3 regions of the Bradyrhizobium sp. HKCCYLS20291 genome follow, and region 3 is predicted to be linked to each of the others. Evidence: predicted binding sites of a transcription regulator. Region 3 holds the regulator's gene; each other region holds the start of a gene.
What was found. The regulator PhoB, encoded in region 3, activates phosphate uptake and scavenging genes when phosphate is short. The targets are predictions, from matches to a motif close to TGTCATNNANCTGTCAT.
Positions count from the first base shown of each region.

Region 1: ACQR07_RS01565 (RNA degradosome polyphosphate kinase) is a predicted target of PhoB. The motif match lies at 5,105-5,121, and genes of this name have one in related genera.
Region 2: ACQR07_RS30025 (DUF2794 domain-containing protein) is a predicted target of PhoB. The motif match lies at 3,202-3,218, and genes of this name have one in related genera.

Region 1 covers NZ_JBNPTO010000001.1:335,458-342,566, forward strand. The annotation lists gene ndk (nucleoside-diphosphate kinase) at 1-318, shown strand, start outside; gene ACQR07_RS01555 (TerC family protein) at 419-1,282, shown strand; gene ppx (exopolyphosphatase) at 1,310-2,809, opposite strand; gene ACQR07_RS01565 (RNA degradosome polyphosphate kinase) at 2,837-5,032, opposite strand; gene ACQR07_RS01570 (chromosomal replication initiator DnaA) at 5,184-5,861, opposite strand; gene ACQR07_RS01575 (CDP-alcohol phosphatidyltransferase family protein) at 5,938-6,492, opposite strand; gene purM (phosphoribosylformylglycinamidine cyclo-ligase) at 6,650-7,109, shown strand, end outside.
Region 2 covers NZ_JBNPTO010000018.1:40,957-48,065, reverse strand. The annotation lists gene acnA (aconitate hydratase AcnA) at 1-1,841, shown strand, start outside; gene ACQR07_RS30030 (DUF1223 domain-containing protein) at 2,027-2,809, shown strand; gene ACQR07_RS30025 (DUF2794 domain-containing protein) at 3,230-3,595, shown strand; gene ACQR07_RS30020 (GNAT family N-acetyltransferase) at 3,646-4,173, opposite strand; gene ACQR07_RS30015 (Bax inhibitor-1/YccA family protein) at 4,328-5,119, opposite strand; gene ACQR07_RS30010 (ABC transporter permease) at 5,411-7,109, opposite strand, start outside.
Region 3 covers NZ_JBNPTO010000005.1:336,482-343,590, reverse strand. The annotation lists gene pstC (phosphate ABC transporter permease subunit PstC) at 1-597, shown strand, start outside; gene pstA (phosphate ABC transporter permease PstA) at 601-1,476, shown strand; gene pstB (phosphate ABC transporter ATP-binding protein PstB) at 1,473-2,297, shown strand; gene phoU (phosphate signaling complex protein PhoU) at 2,327-3,043, shown strand; gene phoB (phosphate regulon transcriptional regulator PhoB) at 3,060-3,767, shown strand; gene ACQR07_RS14485 (trypsin-like serine protease) at 3,901-5,217, shown strand; gene ACQR07_RS14480 (HoxN/HupN/NixA family nickel/cobalt transporter) at 5,383-6,471, shown strand; gene ACQR07_RS14475 (HupU protein) at 6,487-7,109, shown strand, end outside.

The DNA.
Region 1 (7,109 bases), on a different contig from region 3:
GCCCAGAAGCGGATCCGCATGACCCGCGACCAGGCAGAGACCTTCTACGCCGTGCACAAGGCGCGGCCGTTCTTCGGCGAGCTGGTCGATTTCATGATCTCGGGGCCGGTCGTGGTCCAGGTCCTGGAGGGCGAGGGCGCCATCCTGAAGTACCGTGACGTGATGGGCGCCACCGATCCGTCGAAGGCTGCCGAGGGCACCATCCGCAAGGCGCACGCCAAGTCGATCGGCGAGAACTCGGTGCACGGCTCGGACGCCGCCGAAACCGCCGCGATCGAGATCGCCCAGTTCTTCTCCGGCAACGAGATCGTCGGCTGATCCACGGTCGTGCGGCGGGACGCAAGTTCCGCCGCACATCTCTTCGGCCCGATGCCGTGCGTCGGTCCGACCTCCATTAACGACGACGAAAGGCCCGGCCGTGAATTGGCTAACGCAACTCGCTGATTCCGCCAGCTTCGGCCATCTGCTCGCTCAATTTCAGACCGACGTGCACAGCCCCGGCTTCTGGCTCGCGCTCGGCAAGATCATCTGGATCAACGTGTTGTTGTCGGGCGACAACGCGCTGGTGATCGCACTGGCCTGCCGCGGCCTGCACGGCAAGCATCGCTTCTGGGGCATGGTGGCCGGCTCCGGCATCGCGGTCGCGCTGCGCATTGCGTTTACGGGCATCGTCGCCACCCTGATGGCGCTTCCCTATCTGAAACTGATCGGCGGCCTGGCGCTGCTGGTGATCGCCGCCAAGCTGCTCGTTCCCGAAGACGAGAACGACGACATCGCCGCCGGGACCACGCTGTGGCATGCGGTCCGCATCGTCGCGCTCGCCGATCTCGTGATGAGCCTCGACAACGTGATTGCGGTGGCCGCTGCCGCCAACGGCCAGGCCTCGCTGCTGATCATCGGCCTTGCGATGAGCATTCCGCTGATCATTGCGGGCGCGGCGCTGATCATGCTGGTGCTCGACCGCTTTCCGCTCCTGGTCTGGCTCGGCGCCATGCTGCTCGGCTGGGTCGCCGGCGAGGTGATCGCGACCGATCCGGCGATCGAGCCGATGCTGCACCATGTGCTCGATGGCACCGTCAACATCAGCATCGAGGCCGCCTCGGCCCTGTTCGCCGGCAAGTCCAATCTGACTGGCCATATCGACGTCATGGAGACGCTGATGTCGCTGCTCGGCGCCGCGGTGGTGCTGGTCGCCGGCTCGATCTGGCGCGGCCGCGCTTTGCAGCGCCAGGCCGAAGGCGAACTCGAGCCTGCGCCGGCCCGCGGCGTCGATCTGCCCTGACGATCCGGTTGCCAGTTAGTTAATTAGTCAGCTCAGCACCACCGAGCCGGAGCGGCCGACGAGGCGTGCGAGCTGCTTGAAGCGGCCGCCGACGCGATCGGCAACGAGGTCGACCAGATGATGTTCGAACACCAGCATCAGCTTGCGATCCTGGGTGCGGAAATGCGTGGCAGGCAGCACGCCGGGCCGCGCCGCCGATATCAGATGCGCGACGCGAAACGCCGTGCCGAGCAGGCGCGCGCGATCGATCTGGGCCGGGCTCAGCTGCTCGGTGAGGGCAGGGGCCGCCGCCTCGTCGCGCTGGCCCTCGTAACGGAAGAACACCGACAGCGCGGCGAAGATGCGGCCCTCGTGGCTGATCGAGCCGAAATTGCCGTTGAGGATGATGCCGTAGGTCTGCTCGCCGCGATGATCCGGATGCATCCGCCAGCCGATGTCGGACATCAGGCAGGCCGCGTGGCGCAGCCGCCGCTCTTCCTCGGTCTCGCGGATGTGCACGACGCGGAACAGCCGGTCGGTCCAGTCGATCAGCTCGCGCGCGTGCTGCGCCGAGCGTGACAGCAGCTCGTTGAGCCCCTGCGCCGCGCTGAGCAGGCCGTCCTTGGCGCGCTCGGCGTCGGGAAGCTTCGAATAGAGCAGGCCCTCACGGACGCCGAAGGTCGAGAACACCACCGTCGTCGGCTTGGCCACGCGGATGATGTGCTCGAGCACCAGCGCGGCATAGGCCAGCAGCGGGCGGCGTGCCTCGGCGATGGCCTCGATGTCGGCCAGCATGTCGGCGGCGACGAGCCGGCGCAGGCGGCGCACGAAGGCAAGCGCATCCGCGGCCGGGATGGCATAGCCGTGCATCACGCCGAGCGGATAGCCGCTCTGGATGATGTGGATACGCGCCAGCGCACGCCAGGTGCCGCCGACCGCGTAGAAGGTCCGGTTCTTTCCGGCCAGCAGCTGCGGCAGGTCGGTCAGCGCCTCGCTCGCGATCCGCTGCGCCTTCTTGAGCGATTTTTCGGCGAGATCCTGCAGCGCCAGGCTGCCGAGCGGCAGGGTGACGCCACTGCGCACCTGGTGGCCGCGCACGTCGATCAGCTCGAGCGAGCCGCCGCCGAGATCGCCGACGATGCCATCGGGCTTGTGGATGCCGGAGATCACGCCGAGCGCCGAATAGCGCGCCTCCTCGGGACCGGTGAGGATCTGGATCGACACGCCGCAGATCTTCTCGGCCTTGGCGATGAAGTCAGGACCATTCGAGGCATCACGGCAGGCGGCCGTGGCAATCGCATGGACTTCGCCGACCTTCTGCACCTTGCAGAGCGCACGGAACCGTTTCAGCGCGGTCAGCGCCTTGTCGACGGCGTCGGCGGCGAGCAGGCCGGTGGTTTGGACCTCGCGTCCGAGGCCGCACAGCGCCTTCTCGTTGAACACGGTGACGAGGCTGCGCTCCATCGCCTGGTAGACGACGAGGCGGACCGAATTCGAGCCGATGTCAATGACGCCGACGCTGGCGGCCCGGTCAGCAGGCCGTGTCACCGCGGCGTCCTCTGATCGCAGCCGTGGCTACGACGGATGGCGTTCATTTCGGCGCGTGAGCCGGCGCGGTGATGATTCCTTGAGCGACTTTCCACGGCCGGACAGACTCGGATTCGTCATGAAGTAATTGTGCAGGTTGAACGGCTCCTCGCCCTTCGCGGCCTTCATACGCGTTGACGACCCATCCGGCAACAATTGCCAGCTCTGCTCGGTGTCCTTGAGGTTGGCGACCATGATCTGCTCCAGCACCTGCTGGTGCACGGTCGGATTCTGCAGCGGGCACAACACCTCGACGCGGCGGTCGAGATTGCGCGGCATCATGTCGGCCGAGGAAATGTAGACCGCTGCCTTGGCGCTGGGCAGGCCCTGACCCATACCGAAGCAGTAGATGCGGCCGTGCTCGAGGAAGCGCCCGATCACCGATTTGACACGAATGTTCTCCGACAGGCCCGGCAGGCCGGGCCGCAGGCAACAGATGCCGCGCACGATCAGCTCGATCGAGACGCCGGCCTGCGAGGCCTCGTACAGCGCGTCGATGATGTCGGGATCGACCAGCGAGTTCATCTTCATCCAGATCACGGCCGGCTTGCCCTGGCGGGCGAAACTGGTCTCGCCGTGGATGTGCTCGATCATGCGTTTGCGAAGCGTGAGCGGCGACACCGCCATCTTCTCGATGTCGATAGGCTCGGCATAGCCGGTGATGTAGTTGAACACGCGGGTGACGTCGCGGCCGATCACGGGGTCCGAGGTGAAGTAGGACAGATCGGTGTAGATGCGCGCGGTGACCGGGTGATAGTTGCCGGTGCCGGTGTGCACATAGGTCGTGAGGCTGCCGCCCTCGCGGCGCACGACCATCGAAAGCTTGGCATGGGTCTTCAGCTCCAGGAAGCCGTAGACCACCTGCACGCCGGCGCGCTCCAGATCGCGCGCCCAGCGGATGTTGGCCTCCTCGTCGAAGCGCGCCTTCAGCTCGACCAGCGCCGTCACCGACTTGCCGGCTTCGGCCGCTTCGACCAGCGTGCGCACGATCGGCGAATTGTTGGAGGTGCGATACAGCGTCTGCTTGATGGCGACGACGTCCGGATCGCGCGCCGCCTGCTGCAGGAATTGCACGACGACGTCGAATGATTCATAGGGATGATGGACGATCAGGTCCTTCTGCCGGATCGCGGCGAAGATGTCGCCGCCATGGTCGCGGACGCGCTCGGGATGGCGCGGCACATAGGGCGCGAATTCGAGGTCGGGACGGTCGACCCGCGTCAGCTGTGACAGCTCGTTCATCGCCAGCACGCCGTCGACCACGAACACCTCGTCGTCGGTCGTGGACAGCGCATTCTGCACGAAGCGGCGCAGTTCCTCCGGCATGTTGGCCTCGATCTCGAGCCGGATCACCGAGCCGCGGCGGCGGCGCTTCAGCGCGGTCTCGAACAGCCGCACCAGGTCTTCGGCCTCTTCCTCGATCTCGATCTCGCTGTCGCGGATGATGCGGAAGGCGCCCTGGCCCTTGACGGTGTAGCCGGGGAACAGCCGGCCGATGAACAGGCCGGTCGCCTGTTCGAGCGTGATCAGGCGGATCACTCCGTCCTTGGCGCCGGGGAAACGGATGAAGCGGTCGAGCTTGCCGGGCATGCGGATAAGCGCGTTCATCGGCCTGCCATCGGCGGTGCGCGTCAGCTGCAGGGCCACGGTGAAGCCGAGGCTCGGGATGAACGGGAACGGATGCGCCGGGTCGATCGCCAGTGGTGTCAGCAGCGGAAAGATGTTGGCGAGGAAGTGGTCCTCGATCCAGGCGCGCTCGGTCTTGGTGACGTCCTGGCCGTCGACCAGCACGATGCCGAGCTCGGCGAGAAACTTGCGCAGGTCGCGCCAGATCGCCTGCTGGTCGATGGCGAGCTGCGACACCGTCTCGTTGATCAGCTTCAACTGCTCGGTCGGCGTCAGCCCATCCGGGCTGCGTTCGGCGATGCCCTCGCGCACCTGGGCGCGGATGCCGGCGACGCGGACCATGAAGAATTCATCAAGGTTGTTGGCCGAAATCGACAGGAAGCGCACCCGCTCCAGCGCCGGATGCCGCGGATTGACCGATTCCTCGAGAACGCGGCGGTTGAAATGCAGCCAGGACAGCTCCCGGTTGATGAAGCGCTCGGGGCTGGAGGCGATCTTGAGCGGGGATGCGGAAACCGGCTCTTTATCTTGAATCTCAATGGCTTGTTCGGTGTCCATCAGAACTTTGTTCCATATCCGATAACGGCATCAAATCAGTCGTGCGCAGCGGCGGACCGTAGCTCAATTGGGATGACCAGGGGATGACGTTCCCGACACCATTGAGGTTCCCCCGATGTCAGCCGTCAAGATGCCGGCGGGGGGGGCCAGGTCAGAGGGGACGCAGCAGTTCGGCGGCGAGCGCCCGGGTCACCGGCCGCCCCAGCCGCAGCGACTCCTCGTCCAGCAGCGCAATGGTCCGGCGTGCGGCGGCGTAGGAGCGCTCGATGCGGGTGGTGAGATAGCTCACGACCGTCTCGTCGATCGACAGCTGCCGGTCCGCCGCCAGCTTGACGATGAGGGCGCGGAACAGCTGGTCGTCGGGCGGCAGCAGGGTGATCGCCGGCACGGCGCGCAGCCGTGACTTCAGGTCGCTCAGCGCGATCGGCAGCGCCACCGGAGCGTCGCGTGCGGTGATCAGCACGAACGCCTCGTCCTGGCGCGCCAGATTGAGCAGGTGGAACAAAGCCCGCTCGTCGAGATCGGCCGCGGTCAGATCCTCCAGCACCAGGGCACCGGTGGCGAGCGCACCGGGGACGGCATTGGCCTCCAGCGCATGCGCGGACAGCGAGCGCGCGCCGGCGCGCTCGGCCCAGATCGCGGCCAGATGGCTTTTCCCGGAGCCGTCGGGCCCGACGAGAAACATCGTCCGTGCCGGCCATTCAGGCCAGGCGTCGATCAGCGCCAGCCCGGCCGCGTTGCCGGCGCCTTCGAGGAAATTGTCCCGTGTCAGGCTTTCCGCGTGTGGCAGCGTGAAGGCCAGCTGACGCGGGGGAATGTGGCCGGCCAAGTTTGACGTGCTCCCTGTGATGGCGTGCGCGAGACGTGACAATCGTGAATCGCTGCGGCGGGCCCGCTGCACCGATTCATCGCACCTCGATGGTGTTCATGTGGCGAACCCATTCGACCAGATAAAGCCCGACCGACACGAGGGTAAAGGTCGTCACCAGCACCATCAGCACCGCATCATAGGGTTTCGGCTCGAAACCGAAGCTGAGCGAGGCCAGCACAAGGGCGGCAAATCCGACCTGGGCTGCCGTGTTCAGCTTCGAGACCATCAGCGGCTTCATCGCGACCGGGCGGTCGAACAGCCAGGAGACGATCACGGCGGCGACGATCATGATGTCGCGCGACACCACCAGGATCACGATCCAGCGCGGGATGGCCCCCCAGATGCCCAGGGTGACGAAGATCGACACCAGCAGCGCCTTGTCCGCCAGCGGATCCAGCAGCGCACCGAGTTCGGAGCGCAGATTGAACCGCTTGGCCAGAAAGCCGTCCACGGCATCGCTGACCCCGGCGACGACGAACACCAGGAAGGCGACTTCCATCTCACCGGCGGCGATGGCCCAGACGACGATCGGAACCAGCAGGATTCGACCCAGCGTAATCAGGTTGGGGAGACTGTGGGGAATGGTCACGCAGCAGGTCCCGACGGCAACTCGATCAAAACACCACCCGATTCCGAAGCAGGGCGAACCGGTCCGGTTCCTAGATAGTATGGGGACGAGCCCCTTGCGAGCCATTGCGCGCAGCCGGAATCCGACGTAACCAGCGGCCAGATTAGGGGTTTTGACCATGACCGAGCGCAAGAACGGGCTCACTTATGCAGATTCGGGCGTCGATATCGACGCCGGCAATCGTCTGGTCGACATGATCAAGCCCCTGGTGCGCGCGACCGCCCGCGCCGGCGCCGATGCCGAGATCGGCGGTTTTGGCGGCCTGTTCGACCTCAAGGCAGCCGGCTTCAAGGATCCGATCCTGGTCGCCGCGACCGACGGCGTCGGCACCAAGGTGAAGATCGCAATCGAGACCGGCCTCCATGGCGGGATCGGCATCGATCTCGTCGCCATGTCGGTCAACGATCTCGTGGTGCAGGGCGCCGAGCCGCTGTTCTTCCTCGACTACTTCGCCTGCGGCAAGCTCGATCCGGAGGCCACCGCCTCGATCGTGGCCGGGATCGCCGAAGGCTGCCGCGAATCCGGCTGCGCCCTGATCGGCGGCGAGACGGCGGAGATGCCGGGCCTGTACAAGGACG
Region 2 (7,109 bases), on a different contig from region 3:
TCGAGTTCTTCGGCCCCGGCCTCGACCATCTCTCGGTCGCCGACAAGTCGACCATCGCCAACATGGCCCCCGAATACGGCGCGACCTGTGGCTTCTTCCCGGTCGACACCGCCACCATCGACTATCTGAAGACCTCGGGCCGCAAGGGCCCGCGCGTCGCGCTGGTCGAGGCCTATGCCAAGGCGCAGGGCCTGTTCCGCACCGCCAAGTCGGCCGACCCGGTGTTCACTGAGACGCTGAACCTCGATCTCGCCGACGTCGTGCCGTCGATGGCCGGTCCGAAGCGCCCCGAAGGCCGTATCGCGCTACCCGCGGTGGCCGAAGGTTTCGCGACCGCGCTGGCCGGCGAATACAAGAAGCCGGATGCGGCCGAGCAGCGCTTCGCTGTCGAGGGCAAGGACTTCGACATCGGCCATGGCGACGTCGTCATCGCCGCCATCACCTCCTGCACCAACACCTCGAACCCGAGCGTGCTGATCGGCGCCGGCCTGCTGGCCCGCAACGCCGCAGCCAAGGGCCTCAAGGCCAAGCCGTGGGTGAAGACCTCGCTGGCTCCGGGCAGTCAGGTGGTTGCTGAGTACCTCGCGAACTCCGGCCTGCAGAAGGACCTCGACAAGGTCGGCTTCAACCTGGTCGGCTTCGGCTGCACCACCTGCATCGGCAATTCCGGTCCGCTGCCGGAGGAGATCTCGAAGTCGATCAACGACAATGGCGTCGTCGCGGCGGCCGTGCTGTCGGGCAACCGCAACTTCGAAGGCCGCGTCTCGCCGGACGTGCAGGCCAACTATCTGGCCTCGCCGCCGCTGGTCGTGGCTTACGCGCTGGCCGGCACCGTGACCAAGGACCTCGCGGTCGAGCCGATCGGCATCGGCAAGGACAAGAAGCCGGTCTACCTGAAGGACATCTGGCCGACGACCAAGGAGGTCAACGACTTCGTCAAGAAGTTCGTCAAGGCTTCGATCTTCAAGAAGCGCTACGCCGACGTGTTCAAGGGCGACACCAACTGGCGCAAGATCAAGACCGTCGAGAGCGAGACCTATCGCTGGAACATGTCGTCGACCTACGTGCAGAACCCGCCGTATTTCGAAGGCATGAAGAAGGAGCCGGAGCCGATCAAGGACATCGTCGAGGCCCGCGTGCTGGCGCTGTTCGGCGACAAGATCACCACCGACCACATCTCGCCGGCCGGTTCGATCAAGCTGACCTCGCCCGCCGGCAAGTTCCTCAGCGAGCACCAGGTCCGCCCGGCCGACTTCAACCAGTACGGCACCCGTCGCGGTAATCACGAGATCATGATGCGCGGCACCTTCGCCAACATCCGCATCAAGAACTTCATGCTCAAGGGCGCCGACGGCAACATTCCCGAGGGCGGCCTGACCAAGCACTGGCCCGACGGCGAGCAGATGTCGATCTACGACGCCGCCATGAAGTACCAGGAAGAGGGCGTGCCGCTGGTGGTGTTCGCCGGCGCCGAATACGGCAACGGCTCGTCGCGCGACTGGGCGGCCAAGGGCACCCGTCTGCTCGGCGTCCGCGCCGTGGTCTGCCAGAGCTTCGAGCGCATCCACCGCTCCAACCTGGTCGGCATGGGCGTGCTGCCGCTGACCTTCCAGGAGGGCACCTCGTGGTCCTCGCTCGGCCTCAAGGGCGACGAGAAGGTCACCATCAAGGGGCTCCAAGGTGATCTGAAGCCGCGCCAGACCCTGACCGCCGAGATCGTCTCGGCAGACGGTGCGGCGCGGCAGGTGCCGCTGCTCTGCCGGATCGATACGCTGGACGAGCTGGACTACTATCGTAATGGCGGCATCCTGCACTACGTGCTGCGGAAGCTCGCCGCTTAACCAAAGCGCGATGCGACAGTTTGGCTCACTCTGAAGTGAGTAGCGGGTGATGAAGGAGGCGGCCTATGACAAAGGCCGCCTCCTTTGCGTTTGCAGACTTTTAACTACGAGGGCGGCTTCGCAGATCGTTGACGCGGCAAGGCGCTGACAGTGTTCCAGACAGGACAGTGGCGATGAGTGGACAGATGTCGTGGTGGTCACGCGCGGCCTTGGGCGTCTGTGCTGTCATCGCTTTCGTCCGGCCTGCCTCTTCCGATCCGCGTGCGGTCATCGAACTCTTCACCTCGCAGGGCTGCTCATCCTGTCCGCCGGCCGACAAGATCCTCGGTGACTTGACCAGAGATCCGACGGTCATCGCGCTCTCGCTGCCGATCGATTACTGGGACTATCTCGGCTGGAAGGATACGCTCGCCGACTCCCGCTTCACGGCGCGTCAACGCGCCTATTCGCGGGCGCGAGGCGACCGCGAGGTCTACACGCCCCAGGCGGTCGTGAACGGCTCGGTGCACGTCATCGGCAGTGATCGAGAGGCGATCGAGGGTGCAATCGAGGAGACCGTCCAAGGCGGCACCGTGATGTCGCTGCCGGTGAGGCTGTCGGTCGACGGCCAGGTCCTCGCCGTCTCCGTGGACGCTGCCAATGACCGGATGTCGCACCGGCACGGCGAGGTTTGGATCTGCGCGATCACCCGGGTGGCCCCGGTCTCGGTCGGACGCGGTGAGAACAGCGGCCGCGATCTGACCTACTACAACGTCGTTCGCAGTCTTCTGAAGCTGGGCGACTGGAATGGCGCTCCGGTCAGCTGGAACGTGCCACTGGAGAAGATCGCGCGCGAGGGCGTCGATGGTACGGTCGTCTATGTTCAGGACGGCAGTCGTGACCGCCCCGGGGCGATGCTGGGGGCCGCCTTTTCCGAGCTGCCCTTGCTCGGACGCGTGTCAGCGACGACTCGGGGTCCCGAGCGCTGATCCTCTGCCGTCGTGATCTTTCGTTTTCGCTGACCTGAGCTCGGCGTGTCACGTCCATCGGACGGGTGCACGCCACAAATCCTCGCACCAAGGCCAAAAAAGCAAAAGGACCAACTCGCGTTGGCCCTTTGCCTTTACTTGTGAATAGGCCCGATCCTGACGACCCCGGGGGGCTGGGGGCTGAGGAATCCGGAACCGAAAGGACCGGGCCAACGCACACGAATCTTATGCCTAACGTCGGGGGCGGTCGCTGGGCGGAAAGGCGGCGCGATTATGATTCTGCTAACGATCCCGTGACGGTTGCGTGTTCGTGGAACTCGCGCACCTCGGCTGAGAGCGCCGAGATCAACAATGAAAACCGCCCCTTGCGGCCGTGGGCGGTTGGCGCGATCATGTCACATAGATGACAGGAGGACGCCCATGAACCTCACCCCGGAGGATGCCGATCCCAGCGAGAACCGCGCGGCAGCCCGCAATGCGGCTGCGGCGCCCACCCGGGTGACGTTCGACCGGCTCGAACTGAACCGCATCCTCAATCTCTATGGCCGCATGGTCGCCGACGGCGAATGGCGCGACTACTCGATCGACTTCCTGCGCGACCGCGCCGTGTTTTCCGTCTTTCGCCGTGCTTCCGAGGTGCCCCTCTACCGCATCGAGAAGGACCCGCGCCTGGCCCGCAAGCAGGGCATGTACAGCGTGATCTCGGCGACCGGCCTGATCCTGCGCCGCGGCCACGAACTCGAGCGTGTGCTGCTGGTGATCGCGCCGAAGCCGGCGCTGGTCTGACCCGGCGCGCTTCGCCGCGAGCGCGGCATCAGGACATCACTGCAGCCCGCTCAAGCCGGAACGTTGCTGCTGCCCGGTCCGAGCGGCCGCTGCATCATCACCGTATCGAGCCAGCGGCCGAATTTCAGCCCGACGCTCGGATGGGTGCCGATCATCTCGAAACCGCAGGCGGTATGCAGACCGACCGAGCCGGCATTGGCGGAGTCGCCGATGACCGCGATCATCTGGCGGAAACCCCGGGCTTCGCACGCATCGATCAGCTGCCGCATCAGCCGCATCCCGATGCCGCGGCGCTGGCTGGCAGGGGCGAGATAGACCGAGTTCTCGACGGTGAAACGATAGGCGGGACGGGGCCGGTAAGGCCCGGCATAGGCATAGCCCACCACTTGTCCGTCGAGCCGGGCGACGAAGTAAGGAAAGCCGCCGTCGCTCAGCGCGCGGAAGCGGCGGGTCATCTCGGCCAGATCCGGCGGGTCGAGCTCGAAGGTGGCCGTGCCCTCGCGCACGGCTTGGCCGTAGATGGCGGTGATGGCGGGAAGGTCGGCCTCCAGGGTGGGCCGAATTTCGATGTCGGACATGGTCAAACCATACCAAGGCGCGGGCGGCGATCAATCCGGCTCCCGGCATGGCTGGGGCCGCGTCAGTGCGAGGCGTGTCATGGGCCGTCCGCAAACGAAAAGCCCCGGCGCTGAGGCCGGGGCTTTGAGGATCGCTCGTGAAGGAGCGGTTGGATCAGTCGCGCTGTCCGAGCAGCTGCAGCAGCAGCGTGAACAGGTTGATGAAGTTCAAGTACAGCGACAGGGCACCGCTGATCGCTGCGCGCTCGGCGATATCGCCGCCCGCGGAGGCGTAGCCGTAGATGTACTCGTTCTTCAGCCGCTGCGTATCCCAGGCGGTGAGGCCGGCGAACACGAACACGCCGATCACCGAGACGATGAACTGCAGCATCGAACTGCCGAGGAACAGGTTCACGACGCTCGCCAGCACGATGCCGATCAGGCCCATGAACAGGAACGAGCCCATGCCCGTCATGTCACGCTTGGTCGTGTAGCCGTACAGGCTGAGCGCGCCGAACGTCGCTGCGGTGATGAAGAACACCCGCACGATCGAGGTGTGGGTGTACACCAGGAAGATCGACGACAGCGACACGCCCATCAAGGCCGAGAACACCCAGAACAGGACCTGCGCGGTCGACGGCGCGAGGCGGTTGATGCCGGCCGAGATCGCGAACACCATGACCAAGGGGGCCAGGATGAACAGCCACTTCAGCGGGCTCACGAACATCGCGTAGCCGAACTGCGTCAGGTAGGCGTTGCCGAACTTGAACACGCCGGCCGCCGGATCGCCGGTCACTGCCGCCATGTAGACGCCGAGCGCCGCGAGGCCGGTGATGGCCAGGCCGATGCTCATGTAATTGTAGATGCGCAGCATGTAGGCGCGCAGACCGGCGTCGACGGTCGCGGCATCAGCGCGCCCGGCCACCCGGCCAAAGGGTGAAGCATAGTTGCGGTTGAGGTCCGACATGGTCGATTCCCGTTGGTTGTCCGGCGCTCCGGTCCTGGCAGGACCTTCGGCCGGCGCTCGAAAAACCCTATCTCATACCCGCCGCCACAGATATTAAATTTGCGTCATCGGCAAATTCGCCATCTTTCGGCAGATCTTTTTGGTGGCTCTCTGAGCCCATTCCCTAAATGGGAAACTAGCATATTCGGTGCAAGCTTCCACGCGCGGCTGAATGTCGCTCCGCGCGCGTTAGCGCCGTATTTAACGCGTTAACCGTGCGGCAAGAGCGCACAATCCTTAGGGTTTCCGCGCTCAGAGATTGCGGAGCACGGTCGCCGGCTTCTGGTTCAGCGCCAGCAGGGTGCCGGCCAGGCCGAGGCCCACGGTCACCACCAGGGCCGCCAGCACGACCAGGGCGGCGCTGCCGGCCTGCCAAGCGAAGCTCAGGGTCATCAGCCGCGTCACGATCAGCCACGCCGATACCGACCCCGCGATGACGCCAAAGGCCGCCGTCGCAAAGCCGATCATGAGGTATTCGAGCGCATAGGCGCCGAGCAGCCGTATCCGGGTGGCGCCCAGGGTCTTCAGGATGACCGCGTCATAGACCCGGTGCCGGTGACCGGCCGCCAGCGCACCGCCCAGCACCAGGATGGCCGAGATCAGCGTCACGGCGCTGGCGCCGCGGATCGCGAGCGCCAGGTTGGAGACCACCCCGCCGACCGTCTGCATCACCTCGCGCACCCGCACGCTGGTGACCATGGGGAACGCGTCGGCCACCTTGCGGATGATCCGGGCGTCCTCGGCCGCATCGGAGCGCGCTTCGGTCAGGGTGGCGACGTGGGTGTGGGGAGCTCCCCTGAAGGCGTTGGGCGAGAACACCAGCACGAAATTGATGCCCAGGCCCTGCCAGTCGATGCTGCGCATGTTGCCGATCCGCGCCGTGATGTCGCGTCCGAGCACGTTGACGACCATGTCGTCGCCGAGCTTCAGACCGAGGCCATCGGCGATGCGCTTCTCGATCGAGACCAGCGGCGGCCCGCCATAGCTCTCGCCCCACCACTCGCCCTCGACGACCTTGGAGCCCTTCGGGATCTCGCCGGTATAGGTCAGGCCGCGGTCGCTCTGCAGCACCCATTCGGTGTCGGAGGTCGGCTTGAGATCCTCGGCGCGCACCCCGCGGGCGGAGACGATCCGGCCCCGCAGCATCGGCACGTCATCCACGGTGGATTGCGGTGCAAGGCCCTTCAGGAAATCGCGGAAACGGTCAGCCTCGCCCGAGGGCACGTCGATGAAGAAGAACGACGGCGCCTGCTCCGGCAGTTGCGCCATGAACTGCCGCCGCAGATTGCCGTCGATCTGGGTGATCGTGACCAGCACCGCGAGGCCCAGTCCGAGCGACAGCACGACCGACGGCGTCAGCGCGCCTGGTCGATAGATGTTGCTGACGGCCAGCCGCAGCATCGGGAAGCGGCTGCGCGGCAGAGTGCGCGCAACCGCCATCACGGCGGCGGCAATGCCCCGCAACAGCACGAACACGAGCGCGGCGGCCACCACGAACACCGCGGCGATCTTCTTGTCGTAGGACAGGCCGATGACGACCGCGATCAGCAGCGCGACGGTGCCGGCGATCAGCGCCAGATAGCTCCAGCGCGGCCGGTGCCATTCGGCGATGACCGCCTCGCGAAACAGCGCCGCGACCGGCACGTCGCGGACACGCCCGAGCGGCCATAGCCCGAAGGCGAGCGCGGTGAGCAGGCCGTAGAGGAAGGACAGCGCCAGCTCGTCCGGGTGAACAGCCGCGATCACCGGCAGTGGCAGGATCTTGCCGAACAGTCCGACGATGACAAAGGGCAGGGCGGCACCGGCGCACAGCCCGATGATCGAACCGATCGTGGCCAGCACCATGACCTGCACGAGGTAGATGCCGAACACGTCGCGGCTGGTGGCGCCGAGCGCCTTGAAGGCCGCGATCACCTCGGTGCGGCGGTCGACATGGCTCTTCACGGCATTG
Region 3 (7,109 bases):
CTCGCCGGCATTCCCTCGATCATCTACGGCATGTGGGGCTTCTTCGTGCTGGGGCCGTTCTTGGCCACCACCTTCCAGCCGTTCATGATCAGCCTCTGCGCCAACATCCCGGTGCTGCAGGACATCTTCGCCGGCCCGCCGTCCTATCTCAGCCTGTTCAACGCCTCGTTGATCCTGGCGATCATGGTGCTGCCCTTCATCACCTCGATCTCGGTCGACGTCTTCAAGACGGTGCCGCCGGTGCTGAAGGAAGCCGCCTATGGCGTCGGCTGCACCACCTGGGAGGTCGTGCGCAGCGTGGTCATCCCCTACACCCGGGTCGGCGTGATCGGCGGCGTCATGCTGGCGCTGGGCCGCGCGCTCGGCGAGACCATGGCGGTGACCTTCATCATCGGCAACTCGTTCCGGATCTCGTCCTCGATCTTCGCCCCGGGTACGACGATCTCGGCGGCGATCGCCTCCGAATTCCAGGAGAGTGACGGGCTGCATCAGTCGAGCCTGATCCTGCTCGGCCTGCTGCTGTTCGTTCTCACCTTTTTCGTGCTCGCGAGTGCCCGGCTGATGCTGGCGCGGCTCGAAGCCAAGGCGGGGAAGTAGCTCATGTCCACCGTCGATATGCCGGTCAACACCGTCAATCCGATCTATGCCCGCCGCCGCCGCAAGGACATCGTGATCCGCGGCCTGTGCATCGCCGCCGCGGCGTTCGGCGTCACCTGGCTGGCGCTGATCCTGTTCACGCTGTTCTACAACGGCCTTGCCGGCCTGAGCCTGCAGGTGTTCTCGGCCGACACGCCTCCGCCGGGCGCCAGCGAGGGCGGACTGCGCAATGCCATCGTCGGCTCGGTGATCATGACCGTGATCGGCGTCGGCATCGGTGCGCCGCTTGGCCTGTTCGCCGGCACCTATCTCGCCGAATACGGCCGCAACGACCGGCTCACCTCGGTGATCCGCTTCATCAACGACATCCTGCTGTCGGCGCCGTCGATCATCATCGGCCTGTTCATCTATGGCGCTGTCGTGGTGCCGATGGGCGGCTTCTCGGCGATCGCCGGCGCGCTGGCGCTGGCGGTGATCGTGATCCCCGTCGTGCTCAGAACCACCGAGGACATGCTGCTGCTGGTGCCGAACCCGCTGCGCGAGGCCGCTTCGGCGCTCGGCCTGCCGCGCTCGCTGGTGATCCGCCGCATCGCCTACCGCGCGGCCCGGTCGGGCCTCATCACCGGCGTGCTGCTGGCGACCGCGCGTGTCGCCGGCGAGACCGCGCCGCTCTTGTTCACCGCGCTGTCGAACCAGTTCGGGAGCCTGAACCTGTTCAAGACGATGGCGAACCTGCCCGTCACCATCAACAATTTCGTCCAGAGCCCGTATGCCTATTGGAAGCAGCTGGCCTGGAGCGGAGCTCTTCTCATCACTCTGGCCGTGCTCGCTCTGAACGTCGGTGCACGCATTCTCGGCGCCGAGAGGAACGCAAAATGACCGAACTGTCCGTTTCCGTCAGCCAACCTAATCCCGCTCTCCTGCATGGCCAGTCGCTTCCCGAGGCGCCGGCCAAGGTGACCGCGCGCAACCTGAATTTCTACTACGGCGATCACCACGCGCTGAAGAACATCAACCTGACGCTCGGCACCAACCGTGTCACGGCGTTCATCGGCCCGTCCGGTTGCGGCAAGTCCACGCTGCTGCGGATCTTCAACCGGATGTACGATCTCTATCCGGGCCAGCGCGCCACCGGGCAATTGATGCTGGACAACACCAACATCCTCGATCCCAAGCTCGACCTCAATCTGTTGCGCGCCCGGGTCGGCATGGTGTTCCAGAAGCCGACGCCGTTCCCGATGACGATCTACGAGAACATCGCCTTCGGCATCCGCCTCTACGAGAAGATCTCGAAGTCCGAGATGGACGACCGGGTCGAGAAGGCGCTGCGCGGCGGCGCGCTGTGGAACGAGGTCAAGGACAAGCTCAACGCGTCCGGCCTGTCGCTGTCCGGTGGCCAGCAGCAGCGCCTGTGCATCGCGCGCACCGTGGCGGTCCGCCCGGAGGTGATCCTGTTCGACGAGCCGTGCTCGGCGCTCGACCCGATCTCGACCGCCAAGGTCGAGGAGCTGATCCAGGAGCTCGCCGAGAACTACACGATCGCGATCGTCACCCATAACATGCAGCAGGCGGCGCGCGTCTCCGACAAGACCGCCTTCATGTATCTCGGCGAACTGATCGAGTTCGACGACACCAACAAGATCTTCACCTCGCCGAGCGATCGGCGGACCCAGGATTACATCACCGGCCGGTTCGGCTGACGCCGACGCATTGCTTTCAGGAGATCATCATGGCCAGTGAACATACCGCCAAGGCATTCGACAGCGACCTGCAGGATCTGACCCGCCTCGTCTCCGAGATGGGCGGCCTCGCCGAGCGTCTGATCGTCGACTCCGTCGATGCGCTGGTGCGGCGCGACGTGGCGCTCGGGCAGAAGGTCGTCACCGCGGATGCCGAGGTCGACCGTCTGCAGCGGCTGATCGAGGAGCGCGCCGTGCTCACCATCGCGCGCCGCCAGCCGATGGCGGTCGATTTGCGCGAGATCGTCGGCGCCATGCGCGTCGCGACCGATCTCGAGCGGATCGGCGACCTCGCCAAGAACATCGGCAAGCGCGTCGCGGCGCTGGAGAGCGATTTCCATCCGCTGAAGCTGATCCGCGGCCTGGAGCACATGACCGATCTGGTGCAGTCGCAGGTCAAGTCGGTGCTGGATGCCTATGCCGCGCATGATCTGCCGGCGGCAATGGCGGTGTGGAAGGGCGACGAGGAGGTCGACGCCATCTGCACCTCGCTGTTCCGCGAGCTTCTCACCTACATGATGGAGGATCCGCGCAACATCTCGTTCTGCATCCATCTGATGTTCTGCGCCAAGAACATCGAGCGGATCGGCGATCACGCGACCAATATCGCGGAGACCGTGTTCTACATGATCGAGGGCCAGGCGATCGTCGACAAGCGTCCGAAGGGCGACATGACGAGCTTCACGGCGACGATCCCCGGCAACTGAGAAAGACCTGTTCGACATGACCGCGCGCATTCTGGTGGTGGAAGACGAAGAGGCGCTGACCACGCTCCTGCGCTACAATCTCGAGACCGAGGGCTACGAGGTCGAGACGGTGGGGCGCGGCGACGAGGCCGACACGCGGCTGAAGGAGCGCATTCCCGATCTCGTGGTGCTCGACTGGATGCTGCCGGGCTTGTCCGGCATCGAGCTGTGCCGGCGCCTGCGGGCGCGCTCCGAGACCAAGCAGCTGCCGATCATCATGCTGACTGCGCGCGGCGAGGAGAGCGAGCGCGTGCGCGGGCTCGCCACCGGCGCCGACGACTACATTGTCAAGCCGTTCTCGGTGCCGGAGCTGCTGGCGCGGGTGAAGGGCCTGCTGCGCCGGGCGATCCCGGAGCGGCTCGCAACGATCCTGTCCTATGGCGACATCGAGCTCGACCGCGAGAAGCGCCGCGTGGCGCGCTCGGGACGGCCGATCGATCTCGGCCCGACCGAATATCGGCTGCTCGAATTCTTCCTCGAGCACCCCGGCCGGGTGTTCAGCCGCGAGCAGCTGCTCGACAGCGTCTGGGGCCGCGACATCTATATCGACGAGCGCACCGTCGACGTGCATATCGGGCGGCTGCGCAAGCTGCTCAATCCCGGCCGCGAGCAGGACCCGATCCGCACCGTGCGCGGCGCCGGCTATGCGCTCGACGACCGCTTCGCCAAATCCGAGCAGGCGTGAGCGGCGGGCAGGTCTGACGGCCGGGCGCATTAAGCATTAAGGAGTTCATCGTCCGCTTTCCGCCACGCCGCCGCCGTCTTGATCATCTTGGCTGGACGACCCATCTCGGTGTTGCCAGTCGCAGCGGACGCCTTTGATCAAGCCCCTCATCATCATTCTTTCCGTACTGCTCGGCGCCGTCACGAGCGTCTCGGCCGCCGAGCTCGAGGACGCCGTCGCTGCTGCGGCGAATGGACAGCCCGCGGCGGCGCTGCGCCGTCTGCAGCCGCTGGCCGCCAAAGGCGATGCGCGGGCGCAGTTCGATCTCGGCTTCATGACCGCCTTCGGCTGGGGCGTGCCGCGCAATCCGACCGAGGCGCTGGTCTGGTACCGCAAGGCTGCCGATCAGGGGCTCGCCGTCGCACAGCATTATCTCGGCATCGCCTATTTCAACGGCGAAGGCGCCGCCCGCGATCACGGCGAAGCCGGACGTTGGTTCAACCGCGCCGCCGCGCAGGGCTTTGCCCAGTCGCAATACATGCTCGGCCTGATGATGCTCGACGGTCAGGTCATGACCCGGGATGTCATCCAAGGCTATGCGTGGCTGGTGATGGCCGGCCGCAACGGCGTCAGGTCGGCCGGTCGCGAGCTCCAGCGGGCCAAGCTCAACGACGCGCAGCGGCAGCAGGCCGAGGCGACGATCGCGGCGTGGCGTCCGAAGCCGGAATCGGCCGATGCGGGTATCGTCAATCCGCGCGCCGAGCAGCTGCTCGGTCTGGACCATCATTTCGGCGATGTCGTCGATCCCACCTCGTGGCCGGCGTCGGCGATCGGCGTCGTCACCGTGGCGCAGTTCAGCACCGGAGGCTCGTGCACGGGCACGCTGGTGGCGCCGCGCGTGGTGCTGACGGCGGCGCACTGCGTGTTCAATGGCGTGACGCTGGTCAGCCCAGGGAACGTCCACTTTCTGGTGGGCATGAACAAGGGCACCCCTGCCGCGTCGTCGATCGCCGACAAGCTGATCGTGGCGCCGGATTTCATCCCGACGCAGCACGACAAATGGTCGAGCGACCGTTCACCCGCTGATTGGGCGCTGATCGTGTTGAAGGACGCGTTGCCGTCGAAGCCGGTGCCCGTGAAGGTGATGAGCCGCGACGAGCTCGCCGCGGCGACCCAGGCCGGCACCATCTCCGAGATCGGCTACGGCCAGGAGCGGCGCTATTCGCCGACCGGACAGCGCAACTGCACCGCCGGCATGACCAAGGATGCGCGGCTGCTCATCGTGCATTGCCTTGCCAATTTCGGCTATTCGGGCTCGCCGATCCTCGCCGAGATCGGCGGCGTTCCGACGGTGGTCGGCATCTTCTCCGCCTTTCACGAGGAGACCCGGCTGATGTTCGCCGCCCCCGCCAGCCAGTTCGAAGCAGCGGTGCGGCGCGAGATCGCGGCGCAGAGTGCCTCGGCGCGGTGAGGTGAGAGGGCGAGCTGGTCAATGTTTGTGCGTGACCGGATAGCGGGTTGCCAAGGGGGGGAGATCGATCTGGGTCGAACGGGCGCAGCAGTTGATTTGCGGGAGATTTTGACGCTGGAGCGCGAGCCTTGCCTTTTGGCGCAGGTCTTGCTCTCTTGTCCAAGTATGACGATTTTGCCAATTGATCATCCTCGGTCCTCGATCCTCGCCCGGTTCCGCACCGAGGGCGGCCGGAACGCGGCGCTGCTGGCGGGCCTGGTGCTCGCCAACGCGCTCGCCTGGGCCTGGGTTTTTGCGCTCTATGCCGACCGTCCCGCCATCGTCGGCACCGCCATGCTGGCCTGGCTGCTCGGCCTGCGCCACGCGGTCGATGCCGATCACATCGCGGCGATCGACAACGTGGTGCGCAAGCTGGTGCAGGACGGCGACGCCCCGCGCGCCGCGGGTCTGTACTTCGCGCTCGGCCATTCCAGCGTCGTCGTCATTGCCACCATCGTCGTGAGCCTGATCGCCGGCGCCGATCTGTTGAGCGAGGACAGCGCGATCCGGGCGATCGGCGGCACCATCGGCACTGCGGTGTCATCAGGCTTCCTGCTGCTGATCGCGGTGTCCAACCTGATCCTGTTCGTCAACCTGTGGCGCCGCTCGGCTGGATCGCAGCCCCAGATCGAAGCCGCCAGTGCAGGGCGCGGCTTGCTGATTCGTCTCCTCCGTCCGGTGCTGCGCATCATCTCGCGGGCCTGGCACATGTACCCGCTCGGCTTCCTGTTCGGCCTCGGCTTCGACACCGCCAGCGAGATCGGCCTGTTGAGCCTGTCGGCGACCGAAGCCGCGCGCGGCGCAAGTCTCGCGCATGTGCTGGTGTTTCCGGCGCTGTTCGCCGCCGCGATGGCCACCGTCGATACGGCCGACAGCATGCTGATGGTCGGCGCCTATCGCTGGGCGCTGACCGATCCCGCGCGCAAGCGGCGCTACAATCTCGTGATCACAGGCGCGTCGGTGGCGATTGCGCTGGTGATCGGCAGTGTCGAGGCGGCCACGCTGCTGGCGCCTCGGCTCGGCCTTCCCGTGATCGGCCTCGGCGACGAGATCGCCAATCTCGGCATCGTCGCGATCGGCGCGTTCGGGCTGATCTGGGCCGGCGCCATGCTGGCCGGCCGGCGGCCCGGTTCCGCATCGGGCGAACCGCTTGCCAGCATTCGCGCCGGAGGGCTAAACCCGAACTCGGTAGGCCGAACGCTTGGAACGGGATAGCGGCGGGACCTGACGATGGCCGGCTCGGACGCAATGATCAGGATGCTGTGGCTGCAGGGCGCGAGCTGCGGCGGCTGCACAATGTCGATCCTGGAAAGCGGTGCCTCGGGTTGGTTCGACGAGCTGCGCCAATCCGGCATCGATCTGATCTGGCATCCCTCAGTCAGCGAACAGACCGGCGACGAAGTCGTCGCTGTGCTCGAGGCGATCCGCAACGGCCGCGAGCGGCTCGACCTGCTCGTCCTCGAAGGCTCGGTGGCGCGTGGACCCGGCCTGACCGGGCGCTTCAACATGCTCGCCGGCACCGGCCGCTCGATCTATCACTGGCTGCTCGACCTGGCGCCGCTGGCCGACTACGTCGTCGCGGTCGGCAGCTGCGCCGCCTATGGCGGTATTCCCGCGGCCGGCATCAATCCGACCGACGCGGTCGGACTACAGTTCGAGGGCAGCGATATCGGCGGTGCGCTCGGTGCCGGCTTTCGGTCGAAGCGCGGGCTGCCGGTGATCAACGTCGCCGGCTGCGCGCCGCATCCGGGCTGGATGATGGAAAGCCTGCTGGCGCTCGTGTCGGGCGACCTGACGGCGGATGGCCTCGACGCCGTGGGACGTCCGACCTTCATCGCCAATCACCTCGCCCA